Regions from separate parts of the Bradyrhizobium sp. USDA 4369 genome, predicted to be linked through region 2. Evidence: predicted binding sites of a transcription regulator. Region 2 holds the regulator's gene; each other region holds the start of a gene.

The links. The regulator PhoB, encoded in region 2, activates phosphate uptake and scavenging genes when phosphate is short. The targets are predictions, from matches to a motif close to TGTCATNNANCTGTCAT.
Region 1: a site for PhoB is predicted at 4,109-4,125, ahead of ACVIJ6_RS17040 (toxic anion resistance protein). Genes of this name have one in related genera too.
Region 3: a site for PhoB is predicted at 5,062-5,078, ahead of ACVIJ6_RS10325 (alkaline phosphatase D family protein). Genes of this name have one in related genera too.

Annotation. Positions count from the first base shown of each region.
Region 1 covers NZ_JBSRYH010000001.1:3,767,942-3,775,546, reverse strand. Annotated here, with positions in the region: gene ACVIJ6_RS17055 (hypothetical protein) at 1-741, opposite strand, end outside; gene ACVIJ6_RS17050 (5-bromo-4-chloroindolyl phosphate hydrolysis family protein) at 751-1,410, opposite strand; gene ACVIJ6_RS17045 (substrate-binding domain-containing protein) at 1,411-2,973, opposite strand; gene ACVIJ6_RS17040 (toxic anion resistance protein) at 2,985-4,043, opposite strand; gene ACVIJ6_RS17035 (response regulator transcription factor) at 4,690-5,340, opposite strand; gene ACVIJ6_RS17030 (response regulator transcription factor) at 5,382-6,125, opposite strand; gene ACVIJ6_RS17025 (YbaK/EbsC family protein) at 7,092-7,574, shown strand.
Region 2 covers NZ_JBSRYH010000001.1:549,925-557,529, reverse strand. Annotated here, with positions in the region: gene pstC (phosphate ABC transporter permease subunit PstC) at 1-980, shown strand, start outside; gene pstA (phosphate ABC transporter permease PstA) at 984-1,859, shown strand; gene pstB (phosphate ABC transporter ATP-binding protein PstB) at 1,856-2,677, shown strand; gene phoU (phosphate signaling complex protein PhoU) at 2,711-3,427, shown strand; gene phoB (phosphate regulon transcriptional regulator PhoB) at 3,444-4,151, shown strand; gene ACVIJ6_RS02560 (trypsin-like serine protease) at 4,247-5,563, shown strand; partial or broken gene ACVIJ6_RS02555 (HoxN/HupN/NixA family nickel/cobalt transporter) at 5,744-6,872, shown strand; gene ACVIJ6_RS02550 (NADH-quinone oxidoreductase subunit B family protein) at 6,887-7,605, shown strand, end outside.
Region 3 covers NZ_JBSRYH010000001.1:2,277,513-2,285,117, reverse strand. Annotated here, with positions in the region: gene ACVIJ6_RS10350 (hypothetical protein) at 70-1,065, shown strand; gene ACVIJ6_RS10345 (TAXI family TRAP transporter solute-binding subunit) at 1,209-2,384, shown strand; gene ACVIJ6_RS10340 (YkvA family protein) at 2,498-2,905, opposite strand; gene ACVIJ6_RS10335 (4a-hydroxytetrahydrobiopterin dehydratase) at 2,997-3,296, opposite strand; gene ACVIJ6_RS10330 (TAXI family TRAP transporter solute-binding subunit) at 3,654-5,000, shown strand; gene ACVIJ6_RS10325 (alkaline phosphatase D family protein) at 5,148-6,722, shown strand; gene ACVIJ6_RS10320 (response regulator) at 6,768-7,142, opposite strand; gene ACVIJ6_RS10315 (Crp/Fnr family transcriptional regulator) at 7,306-7,605, shown strand, end outside.

The sequences.
Region 1 (7,605 bases), 3.2 Mb from region 2:
GCCGCCGCCGCCGGCGATGTAATCGTCGAACAACTTGCCGGAGGATGGCGGCTTGAAGCCCATCCGTTTGAATATGGTGGCGACGTCGCCATCGATCCTGGGCAGCGCGTCGAGCGCGATCACGTCGCCGCTCAAGAGGTTCGCTGCAAGGCCAGCGAACATGAAGCCGGAGTTGGACCTGTTGGGATCCGTGGAGACGATCCGCGCGCGGCCGAACAAATCGGCAACTCCGATCTGCGCCCAGCTCTCGCCGGCGATGATCGCCTTGAGAAGCTTCGAGAGATCGGCCGTATAGCGCGGTCCGCCCGCGGGCTCGGCGATACCGGCCTTCACGAGCCCGTCGGCGATGCGATCCCAGGAATAGAGCACGATCGGCGAATTGAAGATCACCTGGTCGCGCGAGATCTTCACGCCGGCGCCGCGGGCGACCTCGACGAGCACGGATGAGGACGGCCACAGGAATTGCGGCTTCTGATCGAGCAGCGTCCGCTCGCGCACCATCTCGACCGAGCCGGCCCGGCGCGCATCGAGCACCATGCCGAACCGCCGCTCCAAGAGATTGCGCACGCGCGCGTTGGCGAGGAAGCCCTCCTTCTCGCCGCCGGCAAAGCCGAACAGCTGCTTGGGCTGGCCGAACTTGCCGGCAATCTCCGGATGCTGGCTCAGATACAGATAGCCGCCGGTGGCCGCTGCCGACGTCGCCAGCAGGCCGATCCCGAGAGCGCGGCGCGACATGGGCATCAGCCCCTCCTAGACCTTGTCCCGCCCCCGCTCGAGCGAGACGGCCTGCGGCGCAGCCGGGCCGAGATCCTCGTCGAGGGCGCTCTTGAGAAGTTTGAGCTCGATGTCGAGCTTGTCGAGGTCGGCATCCTGCAGGCTCACCGCGTAGCGGGTAAACGCCGCATCGAGCCGGTCGATCAGTTCGCGGGTCGAGGTCAGCCGCCCCGTGTCGGCGACGGGCGCATGCTCCAGCTCGGCATAGGCTTCGGCGATCTCGGCGGCGCGCGGGAGATAGTAGGTCAGAAAGCGCCTGACGCGATCGAGCCGCAGCGGGTCCTTCTCGATTGCCGCAAAGATGCGCCGCGCGATCACCGCGAGGTGGCGGACACCGTCGGCGACCTTGCGCTCACGGATGCGCCCCGCGGCTTGCTCCAACCGCTCGGCGCAGGGCGCCGCCTCGCCCAGGAGCTCGCGCGCGAGCTGCACCTTGCCGCGCGCGGCGCCGCTGGCATCGAGCAGCGGAAAGGCGGAGCGCGGCGCCAGCACCGCGATGGCGCCGCCGCCGGCGCCGAGACCGATCACGCATGCGAGCCAGAACGGCATACCGGCGCCGATAGCGAGCGCAGGGATCGCCGCGGCGGCGATGAGGCCGCCGACGATCCACCCGGTCTCTGACGACGCACTCGGCATCTAATTATATCCACGCACCGCGCGGAAGGCTTCGGTGAGATTCTTGGTGCCGTCGAAGACGCGGCCGCCGGTCAGCTTGGCCAGGGCATCCAGCTGCTTGCGGTCGGCCTCGTCGCCGAACGTCACGCCGAACACCGGCACGCGGCCGCCGTCGGCGCGCCAGGGCAGCTCGAAGGTCGCGCGCTCGCCATAGCTCTTCCCGTCGGTCATGATCACGATGGCCGCAAGATGAGAGCCCTTGTCCAAGATCGGCTTCATCGCTGACAATGCCCGCGCACCGCATGTATAGAAATCCGTTCCGCCGCCGGCGCGAAGCTCGAGAGTCTGCTTCAACAGCCCCTCCTGCTCCTGCTCGTCGCCACTGGCGCTGGAAACCCACAGGACATGATCGTTGAAGGGCAGCACCAGAATTTCGTCCTGCTTCGACCATTGCACCAGCATCTCACGCGTCCGGGCCGGCGTCAGCAGAAAACGCATCGCCTCCAGCAGCTGCGTCTCGCCGTGGCCCTGCATGCTGCCGGAGAGATCGAGGCACAGCGCCGTCAGCGACGGCCGCCGCAGCGCGTCCTGATAGGCAGCCAGCGCGATCTGGATCACCTTCGGCTCGGGCGGCCGCACCACCGTGACCGCCCGCGACGGATCGATATTGGTCGTGGCATCGCCGGCGAGCTGGGCCGCGCGGGCCAGCTCCACCCGCCGTCCGGTCTTGGCGATGCGGGCCTGGGTTTCCGGCGTCAGCAGGAAGGCCTGCAGCGCGTCGAAGAAGGCCTGGACCTCCTTGCCGCGGCCGCGCTCGACGAAGCCTAACGGCGAATCCGCCACCGACACGCCATCCTCGGGATAGACAGCGTAGAGCGGCTCGAAGCCGTCGGCCTTGAGCTTGTCGTTGGTTTCCTTGATGACCGCCTCGTAGTTCCACATCGCCTGATAACGCGCGCCGTTGCGCTCGCCCTCGCGATAGAGGTCAGCCAGCCAGCCGCTCGACCCGGAGGACCGTTCGACGCCGCGCAACAGCGCGCGCACCGTGGTAACGACGCCCTCGCGTTCGAGATCGCCGGCCTCGATCAGGTCGGGCTTGCCGATCGCCGAGGCCAGCATGGCGAGATAGGCCGAGGCGCCGGAATTGTACTGCGTCGCCGAGGTCATCAGGAATTTCAGCCGCCCGGCCTCGACGGCCGCCAGAATGTCCTTCGTGGTCACCTTGGCACCGATCCAGCCGAGCTCCTGCGCCTTGGAGCGGCGCACGCCGAGGATCACCGGCATCTGGGTGATCGACTTGACCGACTTCACCCGGCGTCCGGTGTCGAACATGTCGATCCAGATCGAGGCCGCCGGCCACACCGCATCGGCCTTCGCCTCGCCGCCGGGCTTGAGCGACAGCGCGATGTCGAGCGAGCCCTGATAGCTCATGTCGCAGGTCGCGCCGCGCGACCTGCAGAACTCCTGGACCAGCGGCTCCAGCACGTCATTCTCGGACCCCGACAGAATCGAGAATTGCGGCCCGCTCTGGCCGCAGCCTGCGAGCCAGATCGCGCTCAGAACGATCGCGAGCATCCGCCACATGGCTGCCACACTCACACCGGCGCCTTCGACAGCACCGCCTTCAACTCCGCCGTCTGCTGCGCCATGCGCTGCTCGACCTCCTCGCGCTTCTTGCGGCCCTCCTGCTGGGTGGTCAGCACGCCGGCAATGGTATCGATCAGATCGCGGTTGGTCTTGTCCAGGGTCTCGATGTCGACGATGCCGCGCTGCGACTGCTGCTCGATCGCGATCGCCTGGGTCTTCATCATCTCGGACGCCTGGCGCATCATCTCGTTGGTCGCGTCGGTGACCGTCTTCTGCAGTTCGAGCGCCGCTTTCTGCCGCTGCAGGCCGAGCAGCAGGATCATCTTCTGCTTCCAGACGGGGATCGTGAGCTCGGTGGTGGCCTGGAGATTCTCGATCAGCGTCTCGTCGCCGGACTGCACGATGCGGATCTGCGGCAGCTGCTGGATGCCGATCTGGCGGGCCTGCTGCAGATAGAAGATGCGCTTCTCCAGCCGGTCGAGCGCCTGCACCGCGTCCTGGTAGGTCTGCGCCGCCATCAGCGCGTCGCTGCCCTCCGCGGAGGCCTTCGCGGCGCGCTCCAGTTCGAGCAGCGGCCCGCGGCGATAATCATCGACAAAGGCCTTGCCGGCCGCGATATGCGCGTCGAGTTCGGCGAGCGCGGTCTTGGTCTGCTCGTGCAGGTCGTCGAGCAGCGCGATGTCGCGCCGCAACGTCTCCTTGTTGCGGTCGAGTTCGATGCAGATGCGGTCGATCTGCGAGGCAACATCGTCAAAGGCGTCGCCGAAGCGCCGCACCCGCGCCTCCATCGACGAGAACATCCGCGTAAGCAGCCCGGCATCCTTGAGCGCCGCCGGGTCGAGCTCGCGGGCCTTGCCGAGGATGTCGGACAGCAATTTTCCGGTCGTCCCCATCTCCCGGTTCTGGGTCTGGGCCAGGATGCGGTCGGCGAACTCGACGACGGAGCGCTGCGCGCGGTCACCGAACGTCACGAGGCGCGACCGATCGGAAATGTCGATCTCGGAGCGGATACGGGCGACCACGGACCGGTCGGCTTGAACCGCCGGCAGGTTGACGGTGTCGGACATCAGGATACCTCAGGGGATGGGCCAAGAGCGACCGAGCAGAAGGGCGGCGACTGTACGGACGCTTTTCAATGGTTCGATGACAGCGGACGAAAAACCGAATGCGACGCATGTTCAGGAACATGGCGCTGGCGACCATTAGCCGCAGATCGGAGCGGGCGAAGAACTCCGGCCTCGCCGCGCGACCGATGGATTCGTCGGTCAGACGGCCATTCGGTTCACCGCGAAGTCAAGGGGCTGCGGACGAGTGCGCGCGCGGCCCGCCTCGCTGCCGTCCCGGCCGCGTAAGCAATTGCGCGCCAGGCCGGAACGACAGCGGAGGTTGAGCAGACGCTGGCGAACATTGTGTCGAGCGCAATCCGATCGCCCGTCGGGGTCAAGTCCTTTGACGCGCCCAACAGACATGATTGCCGCGGACGATGTTTGGCATCCGGGACCGCTTTGAACTATCGCGGTCGGGATGACTGACGTCGACGGTGCACGGTGACGTGGTGATCTCTTCTGCCATGGCCGGGATCAATCGCCTCAAAGCGAGCCGAAGGGACCCGCAAGCCCGACCGCCGCTCGATCAATTCTGCGTAGGTGCCCAGCCGTTCCTTGCATCGATGCTGTTCAATCTGCTCGATATGGCAGGATCAGCAGAGAGCCATCACCGCTTTATCAAATAGCCGGCGCTTCTTCGTGTTTCGATGATGTGATGGCCGATCTTTCGACGCAGGCGGCTAATCGTGGCCTCTACCGCATTCGTCGTGCGTGACGAATCGTGGAATGTGCTTTCCGCGAGTTCGTGGCTGGATACGATTGCTCCTCGCTTATACATCAGTTGAGAGAGGACGGAAAACTCTCTTGCTGTGAGGTTGACCACCCGCCCGGAGACTGTCACGACCATTTTTCTCCGGTCGAGTTGCACTTCATTGGCTGTGAGCCGTGATGACAGATGCCCATAGGACCGCCGCACAATGGCTTCCAGCCGTGAAAGTAGTTCGTCCCGGACAAAGGGCAGCGGCAGAAAAGCATCTGCGCCTCGATCAATGACGTCAATCCAAGTGTCCAAGTTGGTGTTTCGACCAAGAGCCAATATGGGCAAATATCGATGAGATCGTCGCCAGCGCTGCAACAGCTCGCGGTACGCTCCACCCGACCGGACACCGAGTATCGTGGCAGAATACTCTTCGGTGTCGCCCAAGAACCATGCATCGTCTGGCGTGGAGGCGTTTTCGGCGACAAACCCCGCAGAGTGTAGCGCTGGCGCGAGCAGCCGGGTGGTCGCTGGATCGCAGTCCGCAATGAGAATGCGCATCTTTGGTGCTGGTATTGGAGGGGAGTTGTTTGATCGTCAGGTCAGGGATGGCATGCTGCGTGAGGCTCGGCAGGGCAAGAGGGTCCCGACTGGCGAGAATTCGCTGAATTCGACGTGGGGTGATCGATTACGTAGTAGCCGGCACCTCTTTGCGTCTTGATGAAGTCGTGCCCGACTTTTCGTCTGAGTCGCGCGACAAGCATTTCGGCTGCCCCCGGGGGGACTCGTGAGTCTTCTCCATATATTTCCCTGCGAAGCTCTTTGATCGACAGAATCGAATTTGGTCGCTGCATGAGTGCGAGGAGGAGACGATATTCGAACGGAGTGACGTGAATATGAATTCCGCTGACGATAACCTGCATTTGATCTTCGTCCAGGCTCACGCGGTCGATCGTGCGAATGAGTTTTCGGGTTGATCTGCACCGGCGGAGCATTGCGCTCAACCGCGTCGCCAGCTCCATTAATCCGCATGGCAGCGATATGTAGTCGTCAGCGCCATGATCGATCGCATCAACGATCTGTTGCTTGGTGCATGATGTGCCTGCCGCAAGAACGGGATGGTCGATCGATGCGCCTCTCCAGTGCTCGATCAGGGCGATACCCTCGGCTGTTCGGTGATCCAGCTGAATGATCAGTGCGTCGATGTCGGTCAGGGCGGGCGGCTTGATCGTCCACCCGATGTCGTAGCAGCAGTGATGAATCGTGCTGCAATGGAGTGAATTCAACTGGTCTTGTATGAGAGACGATGTGGAGGTGTTGCTGGAGAGGACCATTACGGCTGGCATCGGTTCATTCCAGAGTGTGGCGAGTCTCGTTGGTCGGGAGAGCGCCGTGTTGCTGATCGCCTTGTTGGGGGGGAGTTAGTTGGCCAGAGAGCGGATTGCCTCTGCTTGCGAGCCGTTTAGCGGTTGCTGCATATCTTTGTGCATCTGGTGCAGACCACACGGTGATGCATGTGTTTGGCTGAAGGATGCTACTTATGGGGCCGCGCATATCCGTCGGCAACCGGTGAAAATTCTATATTGACAGATTGGAATTGGCTGAAGAATCGGCATCTGACCGCAATGCAGGTTCTGCATTGTGGTCAGGGGATGGATGATGTTCGAGGGCAATCTTATTCCAGGTTTGGACGGGTGTTCGTAACGATCGTCCTCTTGCCGGGCGCACGCCTGCTACGTCCTTCTGTTCGCCCGATCGCGACGTCCTGCTTCCCGAGACGCATGTGGGCGATGGGCTCGCCAGAACGCGAGCAAGGTCAACAGCACGTAGGCCAGCCATAGGGGCGAATATTTGTGTCTTTCTTGTTCGTTGAGGGAGCGATGTCTTTTGGCAAGAGAGTTGTGATGAAGAATCTCACAAATAACAATTGCGAATAGCGTGCGAAATTGGTTGGCTGCTTGCCTTACACAAGGTTGCCCTCGATCGTGTGCTATGAATGATTAGGTTAAATAAGTGTCGGTCTGTTATAGGAGCAGAAACAGGTCAATGATGGGCAAGTGCCCTGCGGTGACCGAGTGGTGTGGGTTCCTTGCGGGGGCGAGTGCGTGTGTCTGCTTGAGCGAGTGAGCTCTGACTCGTTGAATTGCGAAGCTCTGCAACGCCATGCGCAATCGTTGGGTGCCGGATCTCGGTGGCGTTGCCGAAAGCCTGCTTGCATGTCGTTCGTGATCGAAAGCGACACTAGGGTTCGGTCATGGAAGTGTTGAGGGGATGGATGCTGGCTCAGATTACGATCCTGCTCGACGAGGTGGATTGGCGACTCGGTCATCGAGCATGCGTCGCAAGGGAATACGGAACTGGCGAGCAGGTTGCGCGGCCCCCCCTTGAGCGCGGCGGCCAAGTCGCTGGTGTTGCGGGCACGCAATGGCAAGAAGTCGGCGCGGAAGTACGCGCTCACGGTGATACCGGGCGATCGATTGCTGGATATGCCATCGGTCGCCAGGCTGCTCGACGTGCGAAAGGTCGAGTTCGTCGATTCGAAGAAACTGCTCGAGTTGATCGGGTGTGTCTCGGGTTCAGTCCCGCCCTTTTGTTTCAATAGTCAGGTGCGTCTCATCGCCGACAGCAGGCTGAGGGAAAGCCCCAGGATGGTGTTCAACGCCGGGCGACTCGATGTCTCGTTGGAGATTTCGGCGGCTGATTATTTTGAGAAGTTGGACGTCGCGGAACATGAGATTTCGAGAGACGTTGAGGCCATCATCCAGAATGAGCAGGGGTTGCGTGAGAAGTGCTGAACGCTTCGAGGATCGATATTCGCGGCCTGTT
Region 2 (7,605 bases):
TCAGCGATATCGCGGCTGCTGCCGGGCCCTATGACCGGGCGCGCGCGCTGAGCGCCTTCAAGCTTGGTGATGTCACTTTCTATTGGATCACGCGGCTCGCCGCGATCTCGGTGCTGCTGATCCTCGGCGGCATTATCGTGTCGCTCATCATCGGCGCCTGGCCGGCGATGAAGGCCTACGGTTTCGAATTCCTGTGGACGCGGCGCTGGGCGCCGTCGGCGGATCCGCCGGTGCTGGGTGCGCTCGGCCCGATCTACGGCACGCTGGTCACGTCCTTCATCGCCATGTTGATCGCCATCCCGGTCGGTCTCGGCATCGCCATCTTCCTCACCGAGCTGTGCCCGCAATGGCTGCGCCGCCCGATCGGCATCGCGATCGAGCTGCTGGCTGGCATTCCCTCGATCATCTACGGCATGTGGGGCTTCTTTGTGCTGGGCCCGTTCCTGGCCTATAATTTCCAGCCGTTCATGATCAGCCTCTGCGCCAACATTCCGCTGCTGCAGGACATCTTCGCCGGCCCGCCATCCTATCTCAGCCTGTTCAACGCCTCGCTCATCCTGGCGATCATGGTGCTGCCCTTCATCACGGCGATCTCGGTCGACGTGTTCAAGACGGTGCCGCCGGTGCTGAAGGAGGCGGCCTATGGCGTCGGCTGCACCACCTGGGAAGTCGTGCGCAGCGTCGTCATTCCGTATACCAGGGTCGGCGTGATCGGCGGCATCATGCTGGCGCTCGGCCGGGCCCTCGGCGAGACCATGGCGGTGACCTTCATCATCGGCAACTCGTTCCGGATCTCGTCATCGATCTTTGCGCCGGGCACGACGATCTCGGCCGCGATCGCCTCCGAGTTCCAGGAGAGCGATGGTCTGCACCAGTCGAGCCTCATCCTGCTCGGTCTCTTGCTGTTCGTTCTGACATTCTTCGTGCTCGCGGCAGCCCGTCTGATGCTGATGCGGCTCGAGACCAAGGCGGGGAAATAGCTCATGACTGCCATTGACGCTCAGCCCAGTCCCGTCAATCCGATCTACACGCGCCGGCGCCGCACCGACATCGTGGTCCGCGGCCTCTGTTTTGCTGCCGCCGCGTTCGGCGTCACCTGGCTGGCGCTGATCCTGTTTACGCTGTTCTATAACGGTCTGGCCGGGCTCAGCCTGCAGGTCTTCACCGCCGACACGCCGCCGCCAGGATCGAGCGACGGCGGTCTGCGAAACGCCATTGTCGGCTCGATCATGATGACCATCATCGGAGTCGGTATCGGCGCGCCACTCGGCCTGTTCGCCGGCACCTATCTTGCCGAATATGGCCGCAACGACCGTCTGACTTCGGTGATCCGCTTCATCAACGACATCCTGCTGTCAGCGCCGTCGATCATCATCGGCCTGTTCATCTATGGCGCGGTCGTGGTGCCGATGGGCGGCTTCTCGGCGATCGCCGGCTCTCTGGCGCTGGCCGTCATCGTAATCCCCGTCGTGCTCAGAACCACCGAGGACATGCTGCTGCTGGTGCCCAATCCGCTGCGTGAGGCGGCCTCGGCGCTCGGCCTGCCGCGCTCGCTGGTGATCCGGCGGATCGCTTACCGCGCCGCGCGCTCCGGCCTCATCACCGGCGTGCTGCTGGCGACTGCCCGTGTCGCCGGCGAGACCGCGCCGCTGCTGTTCACCGCGTTGTCGAACCAGTTCTGGAGCATGAACCTCTCCAAGACGATGGCGAACCTGCCGGTGACCATCAACAACTTCGTCCAGAGCCCCTATGCCTACTGGAAACAGCTGGCATGGAGCGGCGCCCTTCTGATCACCTTGACCGTGCTGGCCCTGAACATCGGTGCGCGCATCCTGGGCGCCGAGAGGAGCTCGAAATGACCGACATGTCCGTATCCGTGAGCAGCCCGACGGCCGCCATTTCCGCCAAGTCGCTGCCGGAGGCGCCGGCCAAGGTGATCGCGCGAAATCTGAACTTCTATTACGGCGATCATCACGCGCTGAAGAACATCAACCTGTCGCTCGGCACCAACCGCGTCACCGCTTTCATCGGTCCGTCCGGCTGCGGCAAGTCGACTTTGCTGCGCATTTTCAACCGGATGTACGATCTCTATCCGGGCCAGCGCGCCACCGGCCAGCTGATGCTGGACAACACCAATATTCTCGACCCCAAGCTCGACCTGAACCTGCTGCGCGCCCGTGTCGGCATGGTGTTCCAGAAGCCGACGCCGTTCCCGATGACGATCTATGAGAACATCGCCTTCGGCATCCGCCTCTATGAGAAGATCTCGAAGTCCGAGATGGACGACCGGGTCGAGAAGGCGCTGCGCGGCGGCGCCCTGTGGAACGAGGTGAAGGACAAGCTCAACGCCTCCGGCCTGTCGCTGTCCGGCGGCCAGCAGCAGCGCCTGTGCATCGCCCGTACCGTGGCTGTCAGGCCCGAAGTGATCCTGTTCGACGAGCCGTGCTCGGCGCTCGATCCGATTTCGACCGCCAAGGTCGAGGAGCTGATCCAGGAACTCTCCGAGAACTATACGATCGCGATCGTGACCCATAACATGCAGCAGGCGGCGCGTGTCTCCGACAAGACCGCGTTCATGTATCTCGGCGAGCTGATCGAGTTCGACGACACCAGCAAGATCTTCACCTCGCCGAGCGATCGGCGGACCCAGGACTACATCACCGGCCGGTTCGGCTGACGCCGACAGCATCATTGCCTTCAGGAGATCATCATGGCCAGTGAACATACCGCCAAGGCGTTCGACAGCGATCTGCAGGATCTGACCCGGCTCGTGTCGGAGATGGGCGGTCTCGCCGAGCGGCTGATCGTCGACTCCGTCGACGCGCTGGTTCGGCGCGACGTCGCGCTTGGCCAGAAGGTCGTCGCCGCCGATGCCGAGGTCGACAAGCTGCAGCGCATCATTGAGGAGCGCGCCGTGCTGACCATCGCGCGCCGGCAGCCGATGGCGGTCGACCTGCGCGAGATCGTCGGCGCGATGCGCGTCGCCACCGATCTCGAGCGCATCGGCGACCTCGCCAAGAACATCGGCAAGCGGGTTGCGGCGCTGGAAAGTGATTTCCATCCGCTCAAGCTGATCCGTGGCCTCGAGCACATGACGGATCTCGTGCAGTCGCAGGTCAAGTCGGTGCTGGATGCCTATGCCGCGCACGATCTGCCGGCTGCGATGGCGGTGTGGAAGGGCGACGAGGAGGTCGATGCCATCTGCACCTCGCTGTTCCGCGAGCTGCTGACCTACATGATGGAAGATCCGCGCAACATCTCGTTCTGCATCCATCTGATGTTCTGCGCCAAGAATATCGAGCGGATGGGCGACCACGCGACCAATATCGCGGAGACGGTGTTCTACATGATCGAGGGCCAGGCGATGGTCGACAAGCGTCCGAAGGGCGACATGACGAGCTTCGCCACCACGGTCCCCGGCAACTGAGAGAGACTCGTTCGATATGACTGCGCGCATCCTGGTGGTGGAAGACGAAGAGGCGCTGACCACGCTCCTGCGCTATAATCTGGAGACCGAGGGCTATGAGGTCGAGACTGTGGGGCGTGGCGACGAGGCCGACACGCGGCTGAAGGAGCGCGTTCCCGATCTCGTGGTGCTCGACTGGATGCTGCCGGGCCTGTCCGGCATTGAACTGTGCCGCCGGCTGCGGACGCGGCCCGAGACCAAGCAGCTGCCGATCATCATGCTGACCGCGCGCGGCGAGGAGAGCGAGCGCGTGCGCGGCCTGGCGACCGGGGCCGACGACTACATCGTCAAGCCGTTCTCGGTCCCTGAGCTGCTGGCGCGGGTGAAGGGTCTTCTGCGGCGGGCGAGCCCGGAGCGGCTGGCGACGGTGCTGTCCTATGGGGACATCGAGCTCGACCGCGAGAAGCGCCGGGTGGCGCGCTCGGGCCGGCCGATCGATCTCGGCCCGACCGAATACCGCCTGCTCGAATTCTTCCTCGAGCATCCGGGCCGCGTGTTCAGTCGTGAGCAGTTGCTCGACAGCGTCTGGGGCCGGGACATCTATATCGACGAGCGCACCGTGGACGTCCATATCGGGCGCCTGCGCAAGCTGCTCAATCCGGGCCGCGAGCAGGATCCGATCCGCACGGTGCGCGGCGCCGGCTACGCGCTCGACGACCGCTTCGCCAAGAGCGAGCAGGCGTAAGCCCGCGGCAGCCGTTTTGCGCGCGGCCATGGGGCTGCCGTCTTGATCCCGTCTGCTGGTCTCCCCATCATGATGACCGGGATGCCGCGGACGCGATGATCAGGACAATTGCTCTCGTTTTAGCCGTGTGGCTCGCCGGCATGGTGCCCGGTTCGGCCGCCGAACTCGAGGATGCCGTGGCCGCGGCGGCCAATGGCCAGCAAGCTATGGCGATGCGGCGGCTGATGCCGTTGGCGGCCAAGGGCGATGCGCGGGCGCAGTTCGATGTCGGCTTCATGCAGGCGTTCGGCTGGGGTGTGCCGCGCAACCCCGCCGAGGCGCTGGCCTGGTACCGGAAGGCGGCGGATCAGGGCCTCGCCGTCGCGCAACATTATCTCGGCGTCGCCTATTACAATGGCGAAGGCGTCGCCCGCGATCATGGCGAAGCTAGCCGGTGGTTTTCTCGCGCAGCGGCCCAGGGCTTCGCCCAGTCGCAATATATGCTCGGCCTGATGATGCTCGACGGGCGGGTGGTCGCGCAGGATGTCGCGCAGGGCTATGCTTGGCTGGTCATGGCGGGGCGAAATGGCGTGCGGTCCGCCGGCCGCGAGGTCCAGCGAGTCACGCTGAGCGAGGCGCAGCGTCGACAGGCGGAGCAGGCCATCGCCGCCTGGCGGCCCAAGCCGGAAACGGCCGAAGCAGGCATTGCCAATCCGCGGCCCGAGCAATTGCTCGGGCTCGACCGGCATATCGGCGAGGTCGTGGATCCCACGGCGTGGCCGGCGTCATCGATCGGTGTCGTCACCGTGGCACAATACAGCACGGGTGGCTCGTGCACGGGCACGCTGGTGGCGCCGCGCCTGGTGCTCACGGCCGCGCATTGCGTCTTCAACGGCGTCGCCCAGGTCAGTCCCGGCAACGTCCACTTCCTGGCCGGCATGAACAAGGGCACGCCGGCAGCCTCGTCGATTGCCGACAAGCTGATCGTGGCGCCGGACTTCGTGCCGATCCAGCACGACAAATGGTCGCTTGACCGCTCGCGCGCCGATTGGGCCCTGATCGTTCTGAAGGACGCGCTGCCTTCGCGGCCGGTGACGGTCACAGCGCTCACGCGCGAGCAACTTGCCGCGGCGACGGCGGCCGGGACCATTTCCGAGATCGGCTACGGCCAGGAACGGCGTTATTCGCCGACCGGACAGCGCAATTGCAGCGCCGGCATGACCGAGGATGGCCGGTTGCTGACGGTGCATTGCTTGGCGAATTTCGGCTATTCGGGCTCGCCGATCCTGGCCGAGATCGGCGGCGAGACGGTCGTCGTCGGGATCTTCTCGGCGTTCCATGAGGAGACCCGGCTGATGTTCGCCGCACCGGCCAGCGGGTTTGAGGCCGCCGTCAGGCGCGAGATCGCCGTGCAAAGCGCCTCGGTCCGGTAAGGCGGGGGTGAGCGAAGGTTTTCAGCGGCTGGTCATTGTTTGTGCGTGACCGGACAGCGAATTGCCACGGAGGCAGGCCGGTCCAGGCCAGACGGGGGTGAACGGCGTGAATCTACGCTGATCTGGCCCTCGCGGAGCAAGGCTTGCCAACTGGCGCGAGACTTGCTCTCCTGCCTGAGTATGACGATTTTCCCAATTGATCATCCCCAGCCTCCACGCCCAGCGCCGGCCTGGCTGCAGACCGCGGGCGGCCGCAATATTGCGCTGCTGGCCGGTCTCGTGCTCGCCAACGCGCTCGCCTGGGCCTGGGCGTTTGCGCTCTATGCCGACCGTCCCGCCATCGTCGGCACGGCCATGCTGGCCTGGCTGCTTGGACTGCGCCATGCGGTTGACGCCGACCACATCGCCGCGATCGACAACGTGGTTCGCAAGCTGGTGCAGGACGGGGACACGCCGCGCGCCGCCGCGTCTGTATTTCGCGCTCGGACATTCGAGCGTCGTCGTCATCGCCACGATTATCGTCAGCCTCGTCGCTGGCGCCGATCTGTTGCGCGAGGACAGCGCGATTCGGGCGATCGGTGGTGCCATCGGCACGTCGGTGTCGGCCGGCTTCCTGCTGCTGATTGCCTTCGCGAACCTCGTTCTGTTCGTCAATCTATGGCGCCGCCCGGCAGCGCCGCAGCAGTCCGAAATGGCGGATACTGCAAGTGCAGGACGGGGCATTCTCATTCGTCTGCTGCGTCCTGTGCTGCGCCTCGTGGACCGCGCCTGGCACATGTATCCGCTCGGGTTCCTGTTCGGCCTCGGCTTCGATACTGCGAGCGAGATCGGTCTCCTCAGCCTTTCTGCGACCGAAGCAGCGCGCGGCGCGAGCCTCGCCCATGTGCTGGTGTTCCCGGCGCTGTTCGCTGCGGCGATGGCGACCGTCGACACCGCCGACAGCATGCTGATGGTCGGGGCCTATCGCTGGGCGCTGACGGATCCCGCGCGCAAGCGACGCTACAATCTGCTGATCACCGGAACGTCGGTCGCGATCGCGCTGGTGATCGGCGGCGTCGAGGCGGTGACGTTGCTGGCGCCACGGCTTGGCGCTCAGGGCGGCTGGACGGATGTCGCGGTGGCGCTGGGCGATGACATCGCCAATCTCGGGATCGTCGCGGTCGGCCTGTTCGGACTGATCTGGGCCGGCGCCGTGCTGCTCGGCCGTCGCCGGGGCTCCGAGCGCACGCCGTGCGAGGCGCTTGCCAGTACTCACGCTGCGGCGCTAAACCCGAGAGCATCACCAAGCGGAATGCCCGGCGCGGAATAGCAGCGGAACCCACGATGGTCGGCGCGGAGGGAATGACCAGGATGTTGTGGCTGCAGGGCGCGAGCTGCGGCGGCTGCACCATGTCCATCCTGGAAAGCGGCGCCTCCGGCTGGTTCGACGAACTGCGCCAGTCCGGCATCGATCTGGTGTGGCATCCCTCCGTCAGCGAGGAGACCGGCGAGGAAGCCGTGGAATTGCTCGAGGCCATCCGCGGCGGGCGCGAGCGGCTCGATCTGCTGGTGCTCGAAGGCTCGGTCGCCCGCGGCCCCAACCTGAGCGGCCGCTTCAACATGCTGGCGGGCACCAGCCGCTCGATCTATCATTGGCTGCTCGATCTCGCGCCGCTGGCCGACTATGTCGTCGCGGTCGGCAGCTGCGCGGCCTATGGCGGCATTCCCGCGGCCGGCATCAACCCGACCGATGCGGTCGGATTGCAGTTCGAGGGGAGCGACGTCGGCGGCGCGCTGGGGGCAGGTTTCCGCTCGAGGCGCGGCTTGCCGGTGATCAATGTCGCCGGCTGCGCGCCACACCCCGGCTGGATCATGGAAAGCCTGCTTGCGCTCACGGCTGGCGATCTCACCGCCGACGGCCTCGACGCCGTCGGGCGTCCCACCTTCATCGCCAACCACCTCGCTCATCATGGCTGCTCGCGCAACGAGTTCTACGAGTTCAAGGCGAGCGCCGAGGCGATGTCGGAGCGCGGCTGTTTGATGGAGCATCTCGGCTGCCGCGC
Region 3 (7,605 bases), 1.7 Mb from region 2:
ACGGTCTCGAGCTTCTGACGAGCTTGAGACCGCACGTGTGTTGCGTGACGTGAGATGGGGAAGAAGGCCATGGCTGAGCGGACGACCCGCGGACGTTTCGAGGACAGGAACCAACCTGAATCTGGATTTGGTCCTTTTCCTGACGATCCGCCGCCTGAGCGCAATCGGACCTATCGTTTCGGCAGGTCGGCCCAGGACAACTATCCGGCCGACGAGTCCATGCCGATGTTCCTCTCCGAATATGAGAGCGGTCATCCCATCGAGAGCACGCAGTTCGAGGAGCAGTGGCCGGCGCGGGCGCGCCGCACGTCGATCTCGTCGCGCATTCTGTTGGCTGTTCTTGCCGCGGCCGGCGTCGCCATGCTGTTCGCGCTGGTGACGTCGGATGCGACCCGCGACCTCATCGCCACCGCCAAGGCATCGATCATCGGCAGCACCCCTGATCCCACCGCGCCTCCCCAGCCCAGCGGCACCCAGCTGACTGCGCGTGACATGCAGCTGAATGAGCCGGCCCGACTGCCGCCGGAAGCGTCCGCCGTGGCCTCGCCGGTGCAGACCGCGGCCGTCGCGCCGAGCCGGGACGACATCGCCAACGCGTATCAGACTGCGCTGCAGAACCGCGTCGTTACTCAGCCTGCGCCTGCTGCACCCAACGCGGCTGCCGCGCCGGCCGGGTCCTCGGCCATGGCGCCGTCCTCCATCACGTCCCCCGGTGCCGGAGCCGCGATCGTGGCTCCGGGCCTGGGCGCTGTGACGGCGGCCCCTCCGCCGGTGCAGACGCGGCGGCTGGAGCCGGATGAGCTGGCCGGCATCATGAAGCGCGCCAAGGGGCTGCTCGCGGCAGGCGATATTCCGTCCGCCCGCCTGCTGCTCGAGCGTGCGGCCGAAGCACAGGAGCCGGCGGCGGCACTGATGCTGGCGCAGACCTATGATCCGCATGTGCTCGGAACCAAGGACATCCGCAACATCAATGCCGATCCGACGGCCGCCCGCAATTGGTATCGCAGGGCGGCTCAGCTCGGTTCATCCGAAGCGCAGCGGCGCCTCGACCAGCTGCAGAATTGAGCACACATGGCGGCTGTTGCCGTCGTGTTTGGTTTTTTGCTTTTAGACATGATCTTCGAACCAATCCTCGGCGCCCGCTTTGACCCGGCGCTGTCCGCGTTCCGGTGAGCGATCATGTGCCCGACTTGAATGAAGGGGGATACATGCGACGTCTTTTTGGAGCGGCCGTTGCCGCCATCATCCTCGCGCTCGGATTTTCTGCCCATGCCGAGGAGAGCGAATTCGATCCCGCCAAGGTCAGCGACAGCCTGAAGGCGATCTTCCAGTTCGGCTCGGTGCAGACCAAGCAGGCGTTGAACGCCAATACGGTGACGCTGATCACCGGCACGATCGGCGGCACCTATGTGCAATTCGGCGCCGACCTCGCCTCGCTGCTGGATGACGGCAACAATCTGCGCGTTCTGCCGATCGTCGGCCGCGGCTCGGTGCAGAGCGTGGCCGACATCCTGTTCCTGCAGGGTGTCGACCTCGGCGTCGTCCGCGCCGACACGCTGGACTATCTGGAGCGCAAGGGCTTCGCCAAGGACATCAAGAAGCAGTTCACCTACGTCACCAAGCTCTACAATGAGGAGATGCAGGTGATCGCGCCGCGTGCGGTGCGTAATCTGCGCGACCTCGAGGGTCGCCGTGTCAGCGTCGACCTGCCCAATGGCGGCACCTTCGTGACCGCGCTGACCGTGTTCGAACGGCTCGGCCTGCGGGCGAACTTCCTCTACATCGAGCAGCGCATCGCGATGGAGAAGCTGAAGCGCGGCGAGCTCGACGCCGTCATCGTCGTCGGCGGCAAGCCCTACAAGTCGGTCAGCAACTTCGTGAACGACGGCCGCTTCCATCTCGTCAATGTGGACTACGACCGGCCGCTGCAGAACGACTATCTCCCGGCGACCTTGACCGCGAAGGACTATCCGAACCTGATCGCCGAGGGCGAGAAGGTGGATACGATCGCAGTGCCGGCGGTGCTCGCGGCCTATAATTGGGCGCCGAACACCGATCGTTATCGCAAGCTCGCGACCTTCGTCGATGCGTTCTTCACCAAGTTTCCGGCGTTCCAGAACCCGCCTTTCCATCCGAAGTGGAAGGAAGTCTCGCTCTCGGCGCCGCTGGCGGGCTGGCAGCGTCTTCCCTCGGCGAGCAAATGGCTCGAGAGCCACGCGATGGAAGGCGCCCAGCGCGATCGCTTCGACGACTTCCTGAAGCAGAGCAACGCCGGCAAGAACCTTCAGAGCGACGCCGAGCGGGAAGCCCTGTTCAAGCAGTATCAGGCCTGGGAGGCCGAAAAGACCGGCAGCGCCCGCGCCCAGGCTCGGGGACAGCGGTGAGCGGCTGATCCCGGCTCAGTCCAGGTCGAAGCAAATGAAAAGCCCCGCCGCATGGCGGGGCTTTTTGTTGAGCAGTCCAGACGATGAGTGTGGCCATCCAAGGCCAGTCGGCATCAACCGGCGTCAGCTTCCGCATCCGGATCATGCTTCGCAGCGAGCCGCGCAAGCGCATCGCGCGCAGCAGCGCGATGGTCCGGCGTGATGTGCGAGGCCACCATGCGGATGGCCGTGGCGAGCACGGCCGCGTCATCGGTGAAGCCGAGAACCGGCATCACGTCGGGCAGAAAATCGAACGGCAGAATGAAGTAGGCGATGGCGCCAAGCAGCGCGGCCTGGACGTGCCGCGGCGTCTCCTTGTCGAAGGCGCAGTAATACGCGGCAAGCAGATCCTCGGCGAAGGGCAGCCGGGCAACGACCTGCTTGAACTTGACCCAGAACCGCCGGCGCACAGTGTCGCGGTCCCGCGCCAGCCGGTCGGCAGGCTCGAAACCCACGCTGTAGTCGGTCGTATCCGACGCCATGTGTCATCTCCAGGTTCCGGATGTCGCCATGGAGCGCCATCCCCGGCACATGTGGGGATGGCCAATGCTGCCGCAAGTCGCAGGGCCGGGTTCAGGCCATCGATGCGGCGATCGCATCCATCGCCTCGGCGAGCTCGACATCAAGCCGCGTCAGGCCTCCGGCATCATGCGTCGAGAGCACGACCTCGACGGTGCGGTAGACGTTGCGCCATTCGGGGTGGTGATCGCGCTTCTCGGCCATGAGCGCGACCCGCGTCATGAAGCCGAACGCTTCGTTGAAGTCCCGGAACGTGAAGCTGCGGGTGATCGCGTCGCGGCCGTCCAGCTCGGTCCAGCCGGGGAGTCTCCGCAGCGCGTCGCTCCGTGCCTCCGCAGATAATCGTTCCATCATGTCAACCTCCCGTTCACCTCGTGGATGGCCCGCGCCCTTGTGCCGCACCCGGACCTTTACGGGCTACAATGTGCAGCCGTCGCGATGATCGCGCCACATCGTTCAAAAGGCAGCTCTCACCCGGCCGATCCCGCCGGGTCATGGAACTGCCCCGATGATCGGGCCACTTGGGTCCGGTAACCATGACGCAGATGTCACCCCGGGCGGACAAGAAATTTGCTACAGTCTACCTCTAGAGCAGAACGAGGGCAGGCGGCGCTGCGCGTGGCGCCGCTTCCGAGCCGTCGGATGACCGGAGGACCGGACCTGGTAGACCCACAGACCACGCCAGCGCAGCGCTCGCAAATGCGCCCTGCCGTGTTCATCGTCATCGCCGGGATCCTCGCGATTGTCGGCGCGCTGGCGGGTGCCTACTATTTCGCGATGCGGCCGGTGACCCTGAAGATCGCGGTCGGTCCCCCGAACAGTGACGACCTCAAGGTCGTCCAAGCCCTCACACAAGCCTTTTCGCAATCCCATGCCGCGGTGCGGCTCCGTCCGGTTCCGACCGAAGGCGCGGCCGAGAGCGCGCAGGCGCTTGCCGCTGCCAAGGTCGATCTCGCGATCGTGCGCGGCGACCTCGAAGTGCCGAAGAATGCCCAGGCCGTCGCGACCCTGCGCAAGAACGTCGCCGTGCTCTGGGTGCCGCCGGTGGCCAAGGGCAAAGGGCGCAAGAGTGGTGCCAAGATCACCAAGATCTCGCAATTGGCCGGGCACAAGGTCGGCATTATCGGGCGGACCCCGGCAAACGTGAACCTGCTGAAGGTCGTCCTGCATCAATACGGCGTCGATGCCAGCAAGGTCGAAATCATCCAATTTCCGATTTCGGAGGCGGCCGAGGCGGTACGCAACCAGAAGGCGGATGTCTATCTCGCGGCCGGGCCGGTCAATAGCAAGATCACCGCGGATGCCATCGCCGCCGCGACCAAGGATGGTGGCGTGCCGACCTTCCTGGCGATCGACTCCGCCGAGGCGATCGCGCAGAACCATCCCGAATATGAATCGACCGATATCCCCGCCGGTGCCTTTGGCGGCTCGCCGGACCGGCCCGAGGACGAAGTCAAGACCATCAGCTTCACTCACCACATCGTGGCGCGGAAGGGCCTGTCGGATGCGACGGTGTCGACGTTCACCCGCCAATTGTTCTCGGTGCGCCAGCAGTTGATGTCGGAATTCCCGCTGGCCGCCAAGATCGAGACCCCCGACACCGACAAGGACGCTGCGATTCCCGCCCATCCCGGCGCCGCGGCATTCGTCGACGGCGAGGAGAAGACGTTTCTGGACCGCTACAGCGACTACATCTGGTGGGGGCTGATGACGCTTTCGGCGATGGGCTCGGCGGGCGCCTGGTTCGCCGGCTATCTCAAGCGGGACGAACGTACCATCAACAGCTCGCTGCGCGACCGGCTGCTGGAGATGATCACGATCGCACGCAAGAGCGATTCGACCGAGGAGCTCGATCAGCTGCAAGGTGAGGCCGACGAGATCCTGCGCAATACGCTGACCTGCTTCGAGGATGGCGCGATCGAGCATGCCGCTCTCACCGCGTTCAACATTGCTCTGGAGCAGTTCCACAACGCGGTCGCCGACCGCAAGCTGATCCTGATGAGCATGCCGGCCAATCTGCAGCGCACCGGCGCGCAATTGCGCGCCGCCGGCACCTGAGCCCGCCCGTTCCCCAACGGTCCTGCCTGTGAACGGTATCCCGATGCGCTCGGTGTGGTCGTGTTATTCCAGCGTCACCAATCTTTTCTAGGCCTGCCGTGGTGGCGGCGGCGCTGATTGCACGCGCCATCCAAGCAGGAGATTCGCATGACCATTCACCTTTCGCGCCCGCAGCTGTCCAAGCTGTCCCGCCGCCGTTTCCTCTCGACGGTGGCTGCCGCCGGCGTCACGACGCTGTCGATGCCCTATCTGAGCCGCGCCGCCGACCGGCCGCAGATCACGCATGGCGTCCAGTCCGGCGACGTCAGCATGGATGGCGGCGTGGTCTGGGCCCGTGCCGACCGCCCGTCGCAAATGCTGGTCGAGGTCGCGACGACGGAGTCGTTCAAGAACGCGCGCAGCCTGGCGCCGGTCGCGGCGCTGCCCGAAAGCGATTTCACCGCCAAGATGCTGCTGGAGAATCTGCCGAGCGGCCAGGACATCTTCTACCGCGTCAAATTCCGCGACCTCTCGCACACCGCCGTCGAGAGCGAGGCGGTGGTCGGCCGCTTCCGCACCGCGCCCGGCAACAAGCGCGACGTCTCGTTCGTCTGGGGCGGCGACGTGGCGGGGCAGGGATGGGGCATCAATCCCGACGATGGCGGCATGTTCACCTTCGCCACCATGAAGAAGCACCGGCCCGACTTCTTCCTCCATTCCGGCGACACCATTTATGCCGACGGCCCGATCAAGTCCGAGGTCAAGCTGCCGGACAACAAGGTCTGGAAAAACTTGACGGTGGAAGAGAAGGCCAAGGTCGCCGAGACGCTCGACGAATTCCGCGCGGCTCATAAGTATAACTTCCTCGACGAGAACGTTCGAGCCTTCAATGCCGAGGTGCCGATCTTCGTGCAGTGGGACGATCACGAGGTGACCAACAACTGGTCGGCCTCCAAGGAGCTGCCGGCGGCCTACAAGGAGCGCAACATCCAGCTGCTCGCCGCGCGCGCGGCCCGCGCTTTCCACGAGATGTATCCGATGCGCGAGAGCATCGCCGAGCCGGGCCGGGTCTATCGCACCATCAATTACGGCCCGCATCTCGACGTCTTCGTGCTCGACGAGCGCAGCTATCGCGGCGCCAACGGCCCGAACCTCGAGGACAAATATGGCCCGTCGTCCTATTTCATCGGGCCCGAGCAGATGCGCTGGCTGAAGCAGGCGCTGCTGAACTCGCGCGCGACCTGGAAGGTGATTGCCTCCGACATGCCGCTCAGCCTGATCGTCTATGACGACGCGACCAACAAGAAGGGCTCCGAGGCGATTGCGCAGGGCGATGGTCCGGCGCGCGGGCGCGAGCTGGAGATCGCCGAGATCCTGCGCTTCATCAAGACGGCGCCGATCCCGAACACCGTCTGGCTGACGGCGGATGTGCATTACGCCGCCGCGCATTACTACGATCCGAACAAGGCGCAGTTCCAGGACTTCGAGCCGTTCTGGGAGTTCGTCTCCGGTCCGCTGCATGCCGGCACGTTCGGTCCGAACGAGCTCGACAACACCTTCGGCCCCGAGGTGCGCTTCATCAAGGCGCCCGGTCTCGACAAGCAGAACCTGCCGCCGTCCGCCGGCATGCAGTTCTTCGGCCACGTCAAGATCGACGGCGAGAGCGGACAGATGACCGTGACGCTGCGCGATCGCGCCGACGTCGCGCTGTGGTCGACGACCCTCGACCCGAAGCTCGGCTGAGCCGGCGGCCGCACTCGAAAACGCAGTAGGGTGTTGCGGCGGCAGCTAAGCCTGCCGCCGCAACACCGCCTCCAGCGCCTCGGTCGGACACGGCTTCGGCAGCCGCGGCCGGTCGCCGAACGCCGCCGGCACGCGGTCGGCGCCGTAGCCGGTCGAGAATGCGAAGGGAATGCCGAGCGTTGTCAGCCGCTCGGCGATCGCGAAGCTCTTTTCGCGCACGAGGCCGACATCGAGCAGCGCGAATTGCGGTACGCGCTCCTCGATCATGGCGAGAGCGCTGGCCACATTGGCCGCGACTCTGATGAGGGGAATGCCAAGATCCGTAATCGTATCTTCGAGGCCGAGCGCAATGATCGGGTCGTCTTCGACGACCAGCACGTCCTGATAATGCTCGGGCACGCTGGACTGCGAGCTTGTCATGATCTGCGGGGTTCCGGGTGAAGGCCCCGCTGCCCGGCGCCTCCTTGTAAGCGCGCCGGGGGGTTCCTGGAACCGAAGGCAGCATATCAGAGTTCCTGTGTCGGTGCACTTGTGAACACAAGGGGCGGGGATCACGCACATGCGCATGGCGCGGGGAACGATGATGCTGAACCAAGCTGTGACGACGCTGTCCCGGGAGCGGCCCTACAACAATCTGCTGCGACGCTTGAGTCCGGCCGACTACGCGCTCATCGCGCCGCATCTCGTCGAGGACGCGGCGGCGCCGAATGATCTGCTCTACCGTCCCGGCGACGACGTTCAGATCGTGCATTTCCCCTGCGGGCCGGCGCTGACGTCCTATCTGGTGCCGAACGAGGATGGTCGCGACGTCGAAACCATCCTGGTCGGACGTGAGGGCGCGGTGGGCGGCATCGTCAGCGAAGGCTTCCTGCCTGCCTATACG